Regions from separate parts of the Neobacillus canaveralius genome, predicted to be linked through region 1. Evidence: riboswitches for the same ligand, from Rfam matches in the RefSeq annotation. Region 1 holds a riboswitch; each other region holds the start of a gene.
The links. Region 1 has a riboswitch for thiamine pyrophosphate ahead of thiT (energy-coupled thiamine transporter ThiT). Riboswitches for the same ligand answer to the same signal wherever they lie in the genome.

Region 1 (4,107 bases):
ATTAGTCGCTCACGGGGTGTTTCAATCGTTCTAGCAGCCATGATACCGGGTACATTACAGCCAAATCCAATCATCATCGGAATAAACGCCTTGCCATTCAGCCCCACATACTCCATAATTCTGTCCATAACAAGAGCTACCCTCGCCATATAACCAGAATCCTCTAATAACGATATAAAAAAGAAAAGAATAAATATCTGTGGAACAAAAACAAGGACTCCGCCGACACCGGCAATTAATCCTTCAATAATTAATGCATGTATGAAATCTGAGGCATGAATAGCTCCAAGGAATTTTTCTGCACCTGTTGTTACAGGTCCTGTTAAGATTCCATCCAGAATATCTGACAATGGAGTTCCCAGCCAATCAAAGGTCAACATAAACATCAAATACATACAAATTAAGAAGATCGGCATTCCTAAATAGCGATTCGTGACGATGGCATCAATCTTCTCTGACATTGGTACAACTGTACTTACCTTCCGAACAGAGGTTTCAAGTATCTTTTCAATAACCTCTTTTCTCTTCAAGTAAATAAAGTTTGCCAGCGATTTTACATAAACATTTTCTTGAATTAACAAGGACTCCAATTGAGAAAGGTATGATTCAAGTTTCGCAGGTTCTATTATGTCAGAAAGGAACTTTTTCACGTATTCATTCCCCTCAAATAATTGAAGAGCAAGCCATCTAGGTGAATGATCGGTTTTACCGATCATCTCAATACTTATTTTAGTGATAGCGTCTTCGACTGCTTTTCCATAATAAACATGTTTTTTTACCTTAGAATGACTTGAACTGGTTGAAATAACCTCTATTAACCGGTCGCAGCCTTTACCACTTCTCGCCACGACAGGAACAACAGGTACGCCTAAAATCTGTGATAACTTTTCGGTATCAATATGTATACCTCGATTGGCCGCGACATCCACCATATTTAAACCGATTAGTGCAGGTTTTTCATATTCAAGCAATTGTAATGTTAAATGCAAATTACGTTCTAATTGAGAGGCATCCAAAATATTAAGCAGCCTGTCTACAGGTTCCTCTAAGAAAAAGGTAGTAACTACCCCTTCGTCCCTTGATAATGGATTGAGTGAATAAACCCCTGGCAAATCAATTAATCTTCCTAGATTATTCTTGAAAACTCCAACCTTCTTTTCAACTGTAACACCACTCCAGTTTCCAACATACTCATAGGAACCAGTAAGATTATTAAACAATGAAGTTTTTCCAGTATTCGGGTTTCCAATAAGTGCGATTTCCATTTAAACTCTCTCCACTTCTATTAAGCGAGCTTCTTTACGACGAAGACCGACGCATTGTCCACATGATTCGATCATGACTGGCCCCCCAAATGGCATGACGCATTTAATACAAACCTCAGAACCTTCTGTTATTCCCAGGTCCAACAACCGTCTTTGCACCATTCGACCAACTTTGGATATATCTATGATTTTTCCTTTATCTCCTACTTTAAACGAACCGAACATCACCATCACCCTTACATAGGTTAATTGAGAATGATTATCTTTATTTATATCATTATTTTACCATTGAAAAATGGCTGATTTTGTGACAAAAGTTCGAAAAAAAAATAGAAAAGTCACAGACTTTTCTATTTTTTAACTTATATCATTTTTTTTGGTGCTGCAGTGATGACAAGGATAACAATAATCGCACACACGATAAAGCTTGGGAGCATATACGTACCATTGTATAAAAGAGAATACACTGCTGCTGGCTGACCCTCAGGTGCGTATTCACCAAAGAACACAATTCCTGATATTACATGTGCAAGATATCTTAATGCACTCCCTAAAAATGTTCCCAATAACACAAATGTGACCCATTTTTTCCTATTGTTATGGGAAAGAGAATCTTTCAGTTGTGAAGCAAAAACACCTGCTAAACCAACTACTGAGAAGGCAATAGCATAATCAATAATTCCTTGTAGAAGTGTATAAATTTGTGAAAAACCAAGGATAAACTGAAGTAATCCTAGTAAAAATCCAGACAAGATTCCACCTTTTACTCCCCAGCGAAATGACATTATGAAAATGGGAACCATCGCAATAGAAATGGACCCTCCTTGCGGCCATATTTTCAATGACAACAATCCTGAAACCAAATCCAGTAAATAAGCTAGTGCCGAAAATACAGCAACTTCAACCAAGAATAATGTGTTATTACGCTTTTTCTCCATACATGTTCCCCCTAATTTGTTTGTATTTTGGAGAACGTTCGAAAGTTTATACTGAAAATTTAATATGGCGCCATATAAACAAAAAAGCAATGCAGGACATATAAGGATTGTCTGCATTGCTTTACATTAATATTCGGCAAACCACATCCCTACGCTAGTGTTAACTAACAGGTTCATAGGGTCAGAACTCGAACGTTCACTCTCAGCCACCAAAAGCAGCTCCCCCTGTGGAAATATTTAATTATGTTCATACACGAATATACTATTTTTATAGGACTTTTACAAGGATAAACTTCCATTCATGTTATAATTAGATAAACAATCAAATTACGGATAAAAATTGATAAAATTTACCTATATTTATTTAAAGGGATTTCCGGCTATTATCACGAATTTAATTTAATCAGTTCGGCATTGTCTTAGGAGGAAACTGTGATGTTATCTGAATTACATATGGATTTAATAGCTTTTTTTAATAAGAATAAAGGGGAATTACTTCATGAATGGGAAAATTCCATTGTTATCTCTAAAGGAGATCCCTATAAAGAAAAAATAAGTCTTAATGGAATAGCCATTTTTAATATAGTATTAAATATGCATACGATGACTGAAGAAGAACTCCTAGAAACTATTCAAAAGTATGCGTTAGAAATTTCCGAAGAAAGAGCATTAGCTAATATCAATATTGGCGACTTTGTTTACAATGTTAATCTTGGCAGGTCTGTTTTATATAGTTACTTAAGTAAGTCAGGTCTAGTATGGGCAGATCTTCAAGAATCCATTAACAAGATAAATTTCTGCTTTGATAAATTTCTATATTACGCTGTAACTCATTATACAGAAGCTAAAAACAAAATTATTGAAGAAAAAACAATGTTTATTGATTCCACTCATCAAGACCGTTTAACCCTTCTAGGGCAAATGACTTCAAGTTTTATCCATGAATTTAGAAACCCACTGACTTCGATACAAGGTTTTATTCAGCTTCTTAAGGCAGACTACCCAGAAATGAAATATCTCGATATTATCTCAAGTGAGTTGGATCAACTTAATTTCCGAATCTCACAATTTCTTCTTTTGTCTAAAAAAGAATTAATTGGAAAGGAAAAGGAACAATTTAATCAGAATAAATTAATTGATGAAGTTTTAAATTTCCTCTACCCAAGTATTTTAGACGGTAAGGTGAAAATTAAAAAGGACATCGTCGATGAGATCACCCTTTATGGATATGCAGATGAAATGAGACAAGTCTTCATTAATATTATTTTCAATGCCATTGACGTGTTAAACCATCACAGAATACCGAACCCAACGATTGAGATAAAATGTAATATAGAAAATAATTCACATGTTGTTTTATCTATTTCTAATAATGGACCAATGATTCCTGCTGAATTGAGAAAGACCATTTTTGAGCCTTTTTTCACAACAAAAAAACTAGGTACTGGTCTTGGCCTATTCGTTTGCAAAGAAATTATTGAAAAACATAAAGGTGAATTAACCTGCCTTTCAACTCCTGACCTAACCGTATTTACAATTAAATTACCCCTTGCTGCGTCTCCTTTATAGGAGACGTTATTTTCTATTTTCTTTTCTGAAAATTTATAATTTTCCGATTCATAAGGACAAGACTTTTTTCATAAAATGTTTATACCAACCAATTATACAAACCAGAACGTTTGACTGTACAGTTGTAATTTACTATAATTATTTTAAAATTTAGATTACCGAGGTGATTTGATGGGGCTGTTTATCGTATCGGTGAATTAGCAGAAATTGCAATGGTCTCTAAACGCACAATTGATTATTACACATCAATTGGTTTACTAAGTGCAGAACGATCCAAATCTAATTACCGAATATACTCTGATGAATCCTTACAGGATTTAAAATTTATTGAAGAA
Region 2 (4,107 bases), 1.7 Mb from region 1:
CCTGAATACCTGCACCACCGCCGCTATCAGAACCAGCAATCGTTAATGCTTTTTTCATTATGCCCACTCCCTATAGTTGTTTGTATAACGCGAATTGATGTATATCCTCAGAAGAAACGAGTGATAGTTGATTTAAAAAATCAATTTGAAAACTGCCAGGTCCCATTTCACCGACCTTTTCGAATGCTTTTTCTGCTGCAATACCATAAAAGGTTAACGCCGATAATCCAGCAAGCAGTAGGTCCTTTTCCACTCCTGCGAAGGCTCCAATTACAGAGGTTAGGAGACAGCCAGTTCCTGTTACTTTTGTTAACAGAGGATGACCATTCGAAACCAAGTACGTCGTCTTCCCATCTGTCAGCACATCGTCTTTTCCAGTAATCACAATTGTGGTATTCAACTTTTGTGCCGCGGTTACGGCCAATGTGACATTACTTCCTTGATGTCCACCACCATCCACTCCCTTAATCTCCCACTTTTCCCCCAGAACATTGGCGACTTCAGCAGCATTTCCGCGAATAACAGATACTTTTACTTCTTCGATTATTTTTTGTGCCATTTCCGTGCGGAACAGCGTAGCACCGGCTCCAACTGGGTCAAAGATCACCGGGATCCCTAGCTCATTAGCTGTTTTTCCAGCTAAGATCATCGAGCTCACCACGTCCTTGTTTAATGTTCCGATATTCAGAACAAGAGCACGTGAAATTCTTACCATATCCGCTACTTCTTCTGGAGCATAAGCCATTACGGGTGAAGCCCCAAGTGCTAAAAGACCATTTGCGGTAAAATTGGTGACGACCACATTTGTAATATTATGTACGAGCGGATTTTCTTCTCTTACCCTTTGTAAAATAGAACTAAAATCGTGATGATTCATCACAACACCCCCATCTTTATTCAATGACCCTATTAGTCTTCTAAACATAAAAAAGCCAGATCCATCAAAATAGGACCTGGCGTAATAGTTAGAGAAAAAGGTAATTTCACATGGCTACTTTCCTACGCTGGTATAATCCAGATCAGGTCCGAAGGGTTAAAAAACGTAAAGTTTTTCTCTCAGCCCCAAATTCAGAGCACCCCTAGTAGTTAAATCGTATTAAGTTATTTTCTATGTTAGTCTACTGGTTACCATATGTAAAGTATTTTATACCGATATTATTTAGCTAGAATCTTTAAATAAGATGTTGTGTCCTTGATCGAGTAACCAGCAAAAGTAAAATAAGCGGAATATTTCCGTTTATTTATCAGTTCGGGTGCATAACCTGATCACCCAACCGATAAGTGCGGATCCTAATAAATAAAGAAAAAGACGTATGCCAATTCATACGTCAATTCTTGTGTCTTTTAATAAGCTTTTACCAAGATTTTTTAAATTTCACTGCGCTTCCACCTGTTTTGGCGGACTTATATGCAGCTTCTGCAATTCCGACAACCGTTAGGGCAGTATCAATATCAAATCCAGGTAAATACTGATCCTTGTTGGACTCATCTAGAACAAAGTCAATAAATAAGTTTATTGGAACTAAACCATCCGATGCATACACAGTCGGATCAATTAAATTCATTCCTGTTTCCATCCCCGAAATATGTTTTGAATTTAGATAAACAGATTCTTTACCTTCCACTCCTAAGACTACTAGGATACCATCTGTTCCGATTACTTCTAATGAATTTTCCATTATGCTTGTAACCATATTCGTATGCGCCGTACCGATAGCATTATTTTCAAACTCCAGCATGATTGTTGCACTATCTTCCACTTCTCTATCTGTCCAGTTTTCCATAAAAGACGAAACTTTCGTTGGTGTTCCTGCCAGATAAGTAAGCATAGACATACCATGTACCCCTAGGTCAATTAAGGCCCCGCCTCCTGCTACATCTTTGTCATACCAGGTTTCAGGCAGATTATTCGTTTTGGCCATGCCATGTGCGCGCCTAAAATTAATGGCAACAATATCACCAAGACTTCCTTCGTCAACCAATTTCTTTGCATATTGATAGGATCCAATAGGCAAGGATTCATGTGAGACTACTAGTTTTACACCATTTTCTTCTATTGCCTTTTTTACACTTAAACCATCTTTAACAGTAGGGGTTACTACCTTGTCTGTGAAAACATGCTTATTTGCATTTGCAGCGCGAACGATAAGATCTTTGTGTAAATTAGTTTCGGCTTCAATCATAACCGCATCTATGTTTTCATTATCCAGGATATTTTGATAATCAGCTTCATAAGGAACACCTAGCATTTCTGCATATTTCTTACCACGTTCAGCATCATGGTCCCAAACCGCTACCCATTCAACTTTTCCAGCCGATTGTTTAGCTATTTTTTCAATAAACATTTTTGTATGTACATGCCAAGCGCCCACAAGCGCAAGACGTACTTTTGTATTATTTTGTGCTGCAGAAGGCACATCAGGATTAATAGTACCTGCAATAAGTACTGTCAATAAAACCGTCGAAATGAAAACACATAATATTCTCTTCATAGCCATATACTCCTCCTCATTGTCTAAAAACTACTACAATCACTTCATAAACTTTGTACCAACTCTAGTGTTATGTACTCCTCCCTTCAAAACTATTTAACTTCTCCACTTTAAGTATCTTGCTAAAAATGTAATCGATTACATTTAGTTGCAGCACTTCATTATTAAAGAAATTTTTAATAACAGAGGTTACCTGTAGTCAAAGGTATAAAGATAGCAAACTTTTTGAAATCGATTACATTTTAATGTTATTATTTTTAGAATTATCTGTAAATATGTCATTCTCCTTATTTGTTCTACCTACCTTATACCCATAATTTTCTACTTCAACCTTTAATTTCCAGCCAACGCTACAGGACTTCCCTGGTTTTATAGTTAATAAAATGATAAAGTAATACTTTTAAAGATTATTTTTTGAAATGAGGGACAAATGTTGAACATATTATGGGATTTTGATGGCACACTTTTTGATACATATCCTGCACTGGTAGAGGGTTTTGTTACGTTAAGTCAGCGTGACCTTGATCGCGATGAGGTGTTGCGATGGCTGAAAATTGATTCGAAAACGGCTTTTAAACATTATGGGATTGATGAAGACAGACGGGCCGAGTATAAGCAGTTAGATATTCAATACTCAAAAGAGAGTAAGCCTTTTGACCATTTAATTGAGGTTTTAGCAGCGGTTGATAATAATATTATTGTAACCCATCGTGATAGAGAGTCGGCCGACTATCTGCTTGGGAAATTTGGATTATCCAAATACTTTACAGAGATTGTTTCTGTTGAAGAACAAGGATTCAACAGAAAACCTCATCCCTCTTCTTATGAATTTGTATTGAAAAAATATGACATCGACTTGGTCGTGGGTGATCGGAAATTGGATTTACTTCCGGCTAGACAACTTGGAATTAAAACAGTTTCTTTTCAAAATCGTAACATCGAAGCAGATTTTCACCTTGATAACTATGCTGAATTCATTCCTTTAGTACTAAAATAATAAAAGCCTGTAGAATCGTCCATCTAAGTCTATAACAAAAAGAGCTCACACGAATGAGCTCTTTTTGTTTACTTCAGAAGTATGACTTTTTCTACGCTTCCAGAGTGTATTTGGCAACATATAAGGTGCTAGTGCGCCCCTCTACATTACTACACTTTGGTTTGTATTTTCTTGCGGACTGCTAACCGGTTTCCCTTCTGAGCCTTCAAATTGACGGCCCCACCCTGTTATGATTGAGAACAATAGAACCAGGAAAAGCATCATGCAATAAATCATACCGCTGCTCACCTGTGTTAGTGATAGCTGCGCAATAAAATCATACCCATCCGACAATAAAGCACCGAGGAATACAAAAACACTTAAGAACGGAATGACTAACACGATGGCATTCGCAAAACCATCAAGTAGATTGGCACGTCGGTATGGATGGAGACCAACACGTTTGCCAATCTCATTCTGTACTTTTCCAAAAGTGGTCATCGAAGCACTGGTCACACCCCCGAAGATCAAAGTGGTAAACGAAATACCTAGCATCATAGCAAACTCAGCACCACGTACACTTTTGCCCATTTTGCTGTTAAGGATGCCATTTGTGACTTTTTCAAGCACACCCGCACC
Region 3 (4,107 bases), 1.7 Mb from region 1:
GCTGCAAAATACTCTGCATTCTCTTCCGCTGAATGCTCAATATCAACCATTTGAATGAGGTATAGTAAATTAAATCGACCATCATGATGCCAGCCTGATTCAGGCGAAGTCATCTTGCCTAGAGCAGTTACTCTTGTTACACCAACATTCCCCAACAATTCAGCCCACCGAAAAAGTTCCTTTGGAGCAGCTGCCACACCTACACTTTGTAAGTAATTTCGATAGGGTTGAATATCTGGCAAGATTTCTCTTATCTCCTCAAAAGCAATGACTTTGACTGCACGATTCGAACAAGTTGGGGAGAACACCGCACCCTCTTCATAAACAACGGTCCAATGATTGTCAGTTTGACCAAATACATGTTTAGTAGTATTTGTAAAAGAAGATACTTCTTCTTTGTTACGCCAATGGATGCTTGCCGTCATTTCATCTAATGAAAGAGTGCGCCTAGGGAATCGTTTTTGAAAACTTTCCAGTTCCTGCGCTAGATACTGCGCGAACTCAAATGGTGATACATTTCCACCTTTTTGAACATAAAAGATATGTGGGGAATAACAACCCTGCTGGTCAAATTGGATGATATCAAATGCCGCATGATGAGCACTGGTTAATGCTTTCCGTGAGTCCAGAGCCGAATTGCTAATCAACCCGAAACTGACTTTATGACCGAATGGCAGAAAGCGAGTTGTGGCTGGAATTCTATGACTCATGGATTCTAGCGACTGATTACTTCCATAGCCGACCACTACATCTGAATATCTAAAAATCTCCTTTTCTCGTGCCTCATCTCCACCCTTCCACCAGACAACCGCTAGGCAGTCTTTTAATTGCGGAGCCACCTCGACAAGTACCTGTGCAAACCAGCCTGCAAACAGCGGCTCTGCACTCGATACTTTGCCAATGTTGCCAGACTTAACCAATAACCCTGAAATGAGACTCCATAAGGGGAGCGCGGGTACATTTCCAGCCCATACATGGAGAATCAATTCCGGTCCCACTGCTTTCGAATAACCTTTTTTTACACGGGGCTGAAAATCATCGAGCAGCAGAGGATTTCCTAAGTCCTCAACCACGAAGCGCTGCAGCTCATGTTTGCGGAACTTTTTTAAAAAAGATGTAAGTCCCAGTCGAATCATTTCTTCATCGTACCCAGTTACAATTGGCAGTAACCTTTCGGCTTTTTTCCGGTAATTAGAATTTCGGTCGAGCAACACTTCAATGGCGGTGTCGATGATTGAAATAATCTCTGTAATACTCATGTTTTTTAATACTTCTGCACTGGCTCTTTTAACCTTTTCTGTTACCTGTTGCATTTGCTTTATAGTAAGAAGTGGCGCCTCTAATTCAAGTGTCTCACCTTTTCTGGCAAAGCTAAGTATCTTGGTTTCTATGATTTCTTCCTCGACATTGGGAAGGTATCCAACTCTTTCTCTCATACTCTTGGTCCCGTTGCAGCATGGATAAATTCCTCAACCGCAAGTGAACAGCCCTTTGCCTCTGTTCCTTGCACCCTGCCTAAAAGAAGGAACCCCTCACCAACTTTCACGCCTAAGTCTTCGGTCAAAATAGTCGTGACAGAATTGAAGTTTGCGAGATCACAATGGACAATAACCCCACGTTCCCCCTCAGCCACTTCCTCACCTGTAAACGGATGTATAATTCTCGTTTTTAGCCAATGTGGTCCGGACTTAACAGATGGAACCTGTTCATTACCAGAATCATAGAGCTGTGAACTTAACTCCGTCATACCATACATGTTGATACAATCCTTTCTTGGAACACCTAGTACGCTCGATAACTCCTGGTAAAAATCATCCAGTTCCCATTCTTTTGACTGATTCTTAAATCCACCAGTATCTAAGATCTTACTTCTAGGCGGCAATTGAAAGCGGCGACCCGCTTTTTCTAGTTCTGTAAACAGATGAACAAAACTAAATGAAGCCCCTAACAATGCATAAGGCTCACCTGAATGTTCAGCATGTTCCAATTCTTGAATCAACCTTTTAATGTCAATCCCATTTTCACCTAATAGATAGTGACTCTCCTCTGTACCAAACTCCTGTTTAGCAAGGTTTAAATAACGAGCCAATGAGGAATTAGGCATTTCTTCCTCAGTCGGGAACAGAATGCCCATGCGGATTTTTTCCGTTTCTTTCATAAACCGCTGTTTAAAATAGGTTTTCATTGATAGATTCCATACTTGTAAGGTCGGATGATAGTGCTTCCCCTTGACACCTTGTGTGGTACCGCTTGTCATAAAATACCTTTCTGCTTGTTCTGGAGGCGTACAGGTTAATGCTACTTCCTTAAAAGCGTTAATTGGCACCGCGGGAATATCCTTCCATGATTTCACAGTCCGGATGGTTTTGCCTTTTTGCTGACAGTACTTCCGATATGGAAGGTTATTTGTGAACTGATAGGCAAATAATTGCAAGGCATTTTGATTAAATTCACCTTCTGAAAGTGAATCTGATTGCAGAATAGTAAGTAGTTGGTCTATGATTTGCTGCTGTTCCATGGTGATACTTCCTTTCTATTTCAATGTTGTTCCGTTTGGAGTAAATACAGCAACCTTCTTTTTTAAAAAGACTGATAGGATAATGGCCCCAATCAGTGCACCCGCAATCGAGCTGAATATAAATAACGGAATAAAGCCAAACACTGCTGCTTCCTGCCCCATTAATAGAGTGGCGATTGGGTAGCAGAGAATCGCGCCAAGAATGCCCGTTCCAATAACCTCACCGAAAAAGGCCATATAAATCTTTCTTGTTTTCATAAAAAGAAGCCCGGCCAACAAGGCACCCACCATACTGCCTGGAAATGCAAAGACTGATCCAGTTCCCATGATATTGCGCAGGATTGAGACACAAAGTGCCTGCGCAACAGCATAAACAGGTCCAAGTAGGACGGCAGACAAAACATTCAAGAAATGCTGAATCGGAAACACTTTAGTGAACCCAACCGGAATAAACAATAAATTACTCGAGAGTGTGCCAATCGCAATCATCATCGCTGTTAATGTGAGTTTGTGTGTTTTTCTCATAAAAAAAAGCCCTCCAAGTTTTTAATGAGCACTGGGGGATTACCGTTTTAAATACTACCATTATGGTTCACAGTTAATGGATGTATCATTCACTTCCCTACGCTGGTACTACCCAGATCAGGTTCAGGGGTTTAAGACCTTTACAAGTCTAATCTCAGCCAGTTTCGGCTCCCCCAGTGCTAGTATGAAATTTTAATAGAAATTGTTCCGATGTTAAATTACTTAATTCTTACACGATACGGTTTCGAGTATTGCTTATCGTTACCGCAAACCACATATATTTGCTTTAGGGCACGAATAAAGTTTTTTCAACTTTACCAACATAAATCCATGAATCTTGATAGATCAAGACCTTTGATTTAAGACACTTTTTCTTAAATGTTCAGCTGCTTTTGTAACAGATTCTGCATGGCTAATCGCGGTAATGACTGATACTCCATCCGCTCCAGCTTGGATAACAGATCCTGCGTTTTCCGCAGTTATTCCGCCAATTCCCACAATCGGAATATATACTTCTCTGTCTCGCAATTCCTCAATTAACTTGGTCCCGTTTGAAGGTTTGGCGTCTTCTTTTGTTTTTGTCGGAAAAACGGGTCCGATTCCAAAATAATCGGCTCCTCCCTCTAATGCAGTCATTGCCTCTTCGTAACTATGTACTGAAACTCCAATGATTTTATCATGGCCAACCTTCTTTCTGACTTCCCCTACCGGATCATCTTCCTGCCCGATATGAACTCCGTCCGAGTTGAGTGCAATAGCCAAATTAATATCGTCATTGATAATAAAGGATATTTGCTGCTCCCTGCAAATTTGCTGAAGTTCCTTGGCCAGTTCAACCTTTGCATCCCCTGTTAAAGCCCCGATACCTTTTTCACGGAATTGAAAAAGAGTTATTCCCCCTTTAATCGCTTCCTGCAAAACCTGTGCTGGATTGTCCTTGCAGTTGGGACTGCCCATAATAAAGTAAACTTTCAATGTATTTCGTAATGAATCACTATTGTGAATATTCATGCTGGTCACCTTCCTATTGCTACAATTCTTTTTCGATATGCCCAATGATTGGT
Region 4 (4,107 bases), 870 kb from region 1:
TCATAAACATCCTCAACGATAACCGCACGAGAGCATGCTGAACATTTTTGACCTGAGAAGCCAAATGCTCCTGCCACGATAGATTGTGCAGCCAGCTCTAGATCTGCTTCCGCGTCAACAACAATCGTATCTTTACCGCCCATTTCAGCAATCAATCGCTTCATCCAAACTTGGCCTGGATTCACTTTTGAAGAACGTTCGAATATACGCAGACCAACGTCACGTGAACCTGTGAAGCTGATGAAACGAGTATCTTTATGGTCTACTAAGTAGTCGCCCACTTCCGAACCGCTTCCTGGTACAAAGTTTAATACCCCTTTAGGCAGACCTGCTTCTTCCATTACTTCAACGAATTTCGCTGCAACAACCGGAGTAGTAGAAGCTGGTTTTAATAGTACCGTATTACCTGTAACGATTGCGGCTACTGTTGTACCCGCCATAATTGCTAATGGAAAATTCCAAGGTGAGATGATGATTCCAACACCTAGTGGAATATAATTATAACGGTTAAATTCGTTTGGACGGCTATTAACGGGAACGCCATCTTTCATTGCCAGCATTTGGCGGCCATAATATTCAAGGAAGTCAATCGCTTCTGCAGTATCTGCATCCGATTCTTTCCATGGTTTACCTGCTTCTTTTGTTAAAAGAGCAGAGAACTCATGCTTACGGCGACGAATAATCGTCGCAGCTTTAAATAATACATCTGCACGGACTTCGGCTTTCACTTTTTTCCACGTTTTGAATGCTTCAACGGCTGCCTGCATTGCTTGTTCCGCAAGATCTCTGCTAGCTTTTGAAACGCTTCCAATTATTTCGTCTTTATTTGAGGGATTATAAGAAACAATTTTATCTTCTGTTGTAATTTTTTCGCCGCCGATTACTAGTGGATAATCTGTGCCTAAATAACCTTCAACTGTTTTTATCCCGTTGAGATAGGCTTGACGGTTTTCTTCAATTGTAAAGTCTGTGAATGGTTCATGCTTATATGGTTGTACCATGTCTCAAAACCTCCTATGTATTAAAAAACATTATATCCTCGTTCATTCTAACATGTTTCTTTTACACGTATCAACGGATAGCCATTAAAGCATATTTGGGCAAAAAAGACCTGGCGTTACGTTAACCTTACTATAATTAGAGGAGGAAACTATCTCCAATTAAAATACGGTCTTTTAATCAACCGTTTTTTATATTTTTTTTAATATTCCTTTTATTTTACTTAAGACTCATGTATACTAAAACCAAATTGAATAGAAATAACTAGGGGAGTCCAATGAGGTGGGCTGAGAGAGAAACACGTTAAAGTTTCTTGACCCTTTGGACCTGATCTAGATCATACTAGCGTGGGGAAGTTAGAAAAAGTCATCATGTATTGAATAAACTTCTACATACAAAGCCGGTCCATCCTTTTTGGACTCGGCTTTTTTTATGTACTTCATTACTTTTCATCCACTCGTTTTGTTCTAGATCTCGACCTTTAATTTTAAAAACAGGGAGAGATTTACTTTATGTCAACAACTTCATTAAACGAAAAACGCATTTCCATTATGTCTAGCTTTTCAGGTAGTAAAAAGGTTTATATTGAAGGCTCAAGACCCGATATCCAGGTACCAATGCGGGAAATTGAACTTAGTCCTACAACAGGCAACTTTGGTGAAGAAGAAAATCCGCCAATTCGGGTCTATGATACAAGTGGGCCATATACGGATGCTGATTATTCAGTAGATATTACAAAAGGCCTTCCCGCTCTTCGAAGCTCATGGATTCATGAACGAGGGGATGTGGAGGAATATGAAGGAAGAGAAATTAAGGCTGAAGACAATGGGTATAAGGATAAGAAAGATCCTCGTGCTAATCATAACGTTTTCCCAGGTTTAAAGCGTAAACCATTACGTGCAAAAAAAGGGAGAAATGTCACACAGCTGCATTATGCAAGGAAGGGCATCATCACACCTGAGATGGAATTTATCGCATTAAGGGAAAATATGAAACCTGAATTTGTGCGTGAAGAAGTTGCAAGAGGGCGGGCAATTATTCCATCCAATATCAATCATCCAGAGGCAGAGCCTATGATTATAGGAAGGAATTTCCATGTTAAAATCAATGCAAATATTGGGAATTCTGCTGTTTCATCGTCCATCGAAGAAGAGGTCGAAAAAATGACATGGGCCACACGGTGGGGTGCTGATAATATTATGGACCTATCAACAGGTAAAAACATTCATACAACAAGGGAATGGATAATTCGCAATTCAGCTGTTCCTGTAGGAACCGTTCCTATCTACCAAGCACTTGAAAAAGTAAATGGTATTGCCGAAGATCTAACATGGGAGGTTTATCGTGATACCTTAATTGAACAAGCGGAGCAAGGCGTGGATTATTTCACCATTCACGCTGGTGTTCTTTTGCGATATGTTCCGTTAACAGCAAAGCGTTTAACAGGTATTGTATCTCGAGGTGGATCTATTATGGCACAATGGTGTCTTCACCACCATAAAGAAAACTTTTTATATACTCACTTTGAAGAAATCTGTGAGATTATGAAAACTTATGATGTTGCATTCTCCTTAGGAGATGGTCTACGTCCTGGTTCAATTGCTGATGCCAATGATGAAGCACAATTTGCGGAATTAGATACTCTTGGAGAATTAACAAAAATTGCTTGGGAGCATGATGTACAGGTAATGGTTGAAGGTCCAGGACACGTACCTATGCACCTTATAAAAGAAAACATGGACAAACAACTTGAGGTTTGTAAGGAAGCTCCCTTCTATACTCTAGGTCCACTTACAACTGACATAGCTCCTGGCTATGATCATATTACATCTGCGATTGGTGCAGCCATGATTGGTTGGTATGGTACGGCTATGCTTTGTTATGTAACGCCAAAAGAACATTTAGGTTTACCAAACCGGGATGATGTACGTGAAGGTGTTATAACTTATAAAATAGCTGCACATGCTGCTGATTTAGCAAAAGGACATCCAGGGGCATACAAAAGGGATGATGCCTTATCAAAAGCTCGTTTCGAATTCCGTTGGAGAGATCAGTTTAATTTATCATTAGATCCTGAACGAGCTTTGGAATATCATGATGAGACGTTACCTGCAGAAGGTGCAAAAACGGCACATTTCTGTTCAATGTGTGGACCAAAGTTTTGTAGCATGAGAATCTCTCAAGATATTCGTAATTACGCGAAGGAAAACAAGCTTGATGCGAATGAAGCTATCGAAAAGGGTATGAAGGAAAAAGCTACAGAGTTTAAACAATCTGGGGGTAACATTTATCAGTAACTTTCTTGAAGTGCTGTGCAAATAATAATCAAAAGGACAATACATATTAGTCATATAAAATATGTATTGTCCTTTATTAATAAAGATTTTTTAAATTTAAATAATTTCCGCTAGGTTAATAAATATGCACAAACGGTTCGGCCTCATTTGCTTTACGGACGATTAATGCCTCTGGTCCGTCAACGGATGTAACACTTACCGAAACCGATATATAATTTGGAAAATGCTCAAGAACAAGCCCTGTTACATATTGAGTAAACCCAATTGCCTCGGATTTTCCATAGAACTGAATCGGAATAGTGATATCCAAATCAGTAAATTGATCACCAATATAGAAGGCTCGGCCAATTACACCATTAAAGTTTGGAAAATACTCTTCCACATCCTGCTTAAAATTTAAAAATGCAGTTACATCATCACGGTGTGCCTCTTGTGCCTCAGTCGATGGAAATAGGAAATACTTTTCAGCCACTGGCTCCCATGAATTAATTGTGGAGCTTCCTTTATCGACATTGGTATAGGTGAAAAAGGTTCCAGGCACCACAGATGATTTGCTTTGCTGTTCAAATAATGCAATGGTAATCGGAACATCCTTTAAATTCTTCATGGTCCGCAGACGTTTAAGGACCTCTTCGGCAATCTTTTTCCCTTCCCGTTCCATTTCAGCAAACTCAATCTTCCGCTCAAAGTAGGGTTCACCTACTGCAGTACGAAAATAATGGACAGAATTTAGTGCTAGGCCAATCACGACACCACCCAATTTGACCGTATCGTTATCTCCTTTAATGAGATAATCATGCTCTAAGATGTG

Region 2: another riboswitch for thiamine pyrophosphate. It lies ahead of thiM (hydroxyethylthiazole kinase); the one in region 1 lies ahead of thiT (energy-coupled thiamine transporter ThiT).
Region 3: another riboswitch for thiamine pyrophosphate. It lies ahead of thiW (energy coupling factor transporter S component ThiW); the one in region 1 lies ahead of thiT (energy-coupled thiamine transporter ThiT).
Region 4: another riboswitch for thiamine pyrophosphate. It lies ahead of thiC (phosphomethylpyrimidine synthase ThiC); the one in region 1 lies ahead of thiT (energy-coupled thiamine transporter ThiT).

The regions. Positions count from the first base shown of each region.
Region 1 is NZ_JBDFLL010000001.1:4,907,197-4,911,303, forward strand. Features, by position in the region: gene feoB (ferrous iron transport protein B) at 1-1,265, opposite strand, end outside; gene ABC255_RS24065 (FeoA family protein) at 1,266-1,496, opposite strand; gene thiT (energy-coupled thiamine transporter ThiT) at 1,628-2,203, opposite strand; TPP riboswitch at 2,333-2,439, opposite strand; gene ABC255_RS24075 (histidine kinase N-terminal domain-containing protein) at 2,639-3,772, shown strand; gene ABC255_RS24080 (MerR family transcriptional regulator) at 3,961-4,107, shown strand, end outside.
Region 2 is NZ_JBDFLL010000001.1:3,224,179-3,228,285, forward strand. Features, by position in the region: gene thiD (bifunctional hydroxymethylpyrimidine kinase/phosphomethylpyrimidine kinase) at 1-58, opposite strand, end outside; gene thiM (hydroxyethylthiazole kinase) at 71-877, opposite strand; TPP riboswitch at 980-1,091, opposite strand; gene ABC255_RS16200 (Gfo/Idh/MocA family protein) at 1,356-2,492, opposite strand; gene ABC255_RS16205 (HAD-IA family hydrolase) at 2,923-3,489, shown strand; gene ABC255_RS16210 (Na+/H+ antiporter NhaC family protein) at 3,631-4,107, opposite strand, start outside.
Region 3 is NZ_JBDFLL010000001.1:3,219,368-3,223,474, forward strand. Features, by position in the region: gene ABC255_RS16170 (acyl-CoA reductase) at 1-1,436, opposite strand, end outside; gene ABC255_RS16175 (LuxE/PaaK family acyltransferase) at 1,433-2,518, opposite strand; gene thiW (energy coupling factor transporter S component ThiW) at 2,534-3,043, opposite strand; TPP riboswitch at 3,121-3,228, opposite strand; gene thiE (thiamine phosphate synthase) at 3,389-4,054, opposite strand; gene thiD (bifunctional hydroxymethylpyrimidine kinase/phosphomethylpyrimidine kinase) at 4,060-4,107, opposite strand, start outside.
Region 4 is NZ_JBDFLL010000001.1:5,781,302-5,785,408, forward strand. Features, by position in the region: gene pruA (L-glutamate gamma-semialdehyde dehydrogenase) at 1-1,001, opposite strand, end outside; TPP riboswitch at 1,256-1,370, shown strand; gene thiC (phosphomethylpyrimidine synthase ThiC) at 1,512-3,296, shown strand; gene ABC255_RS28120 (CamS family sex pheromone protein) at 3,412-4,107, opposite strand, start outside.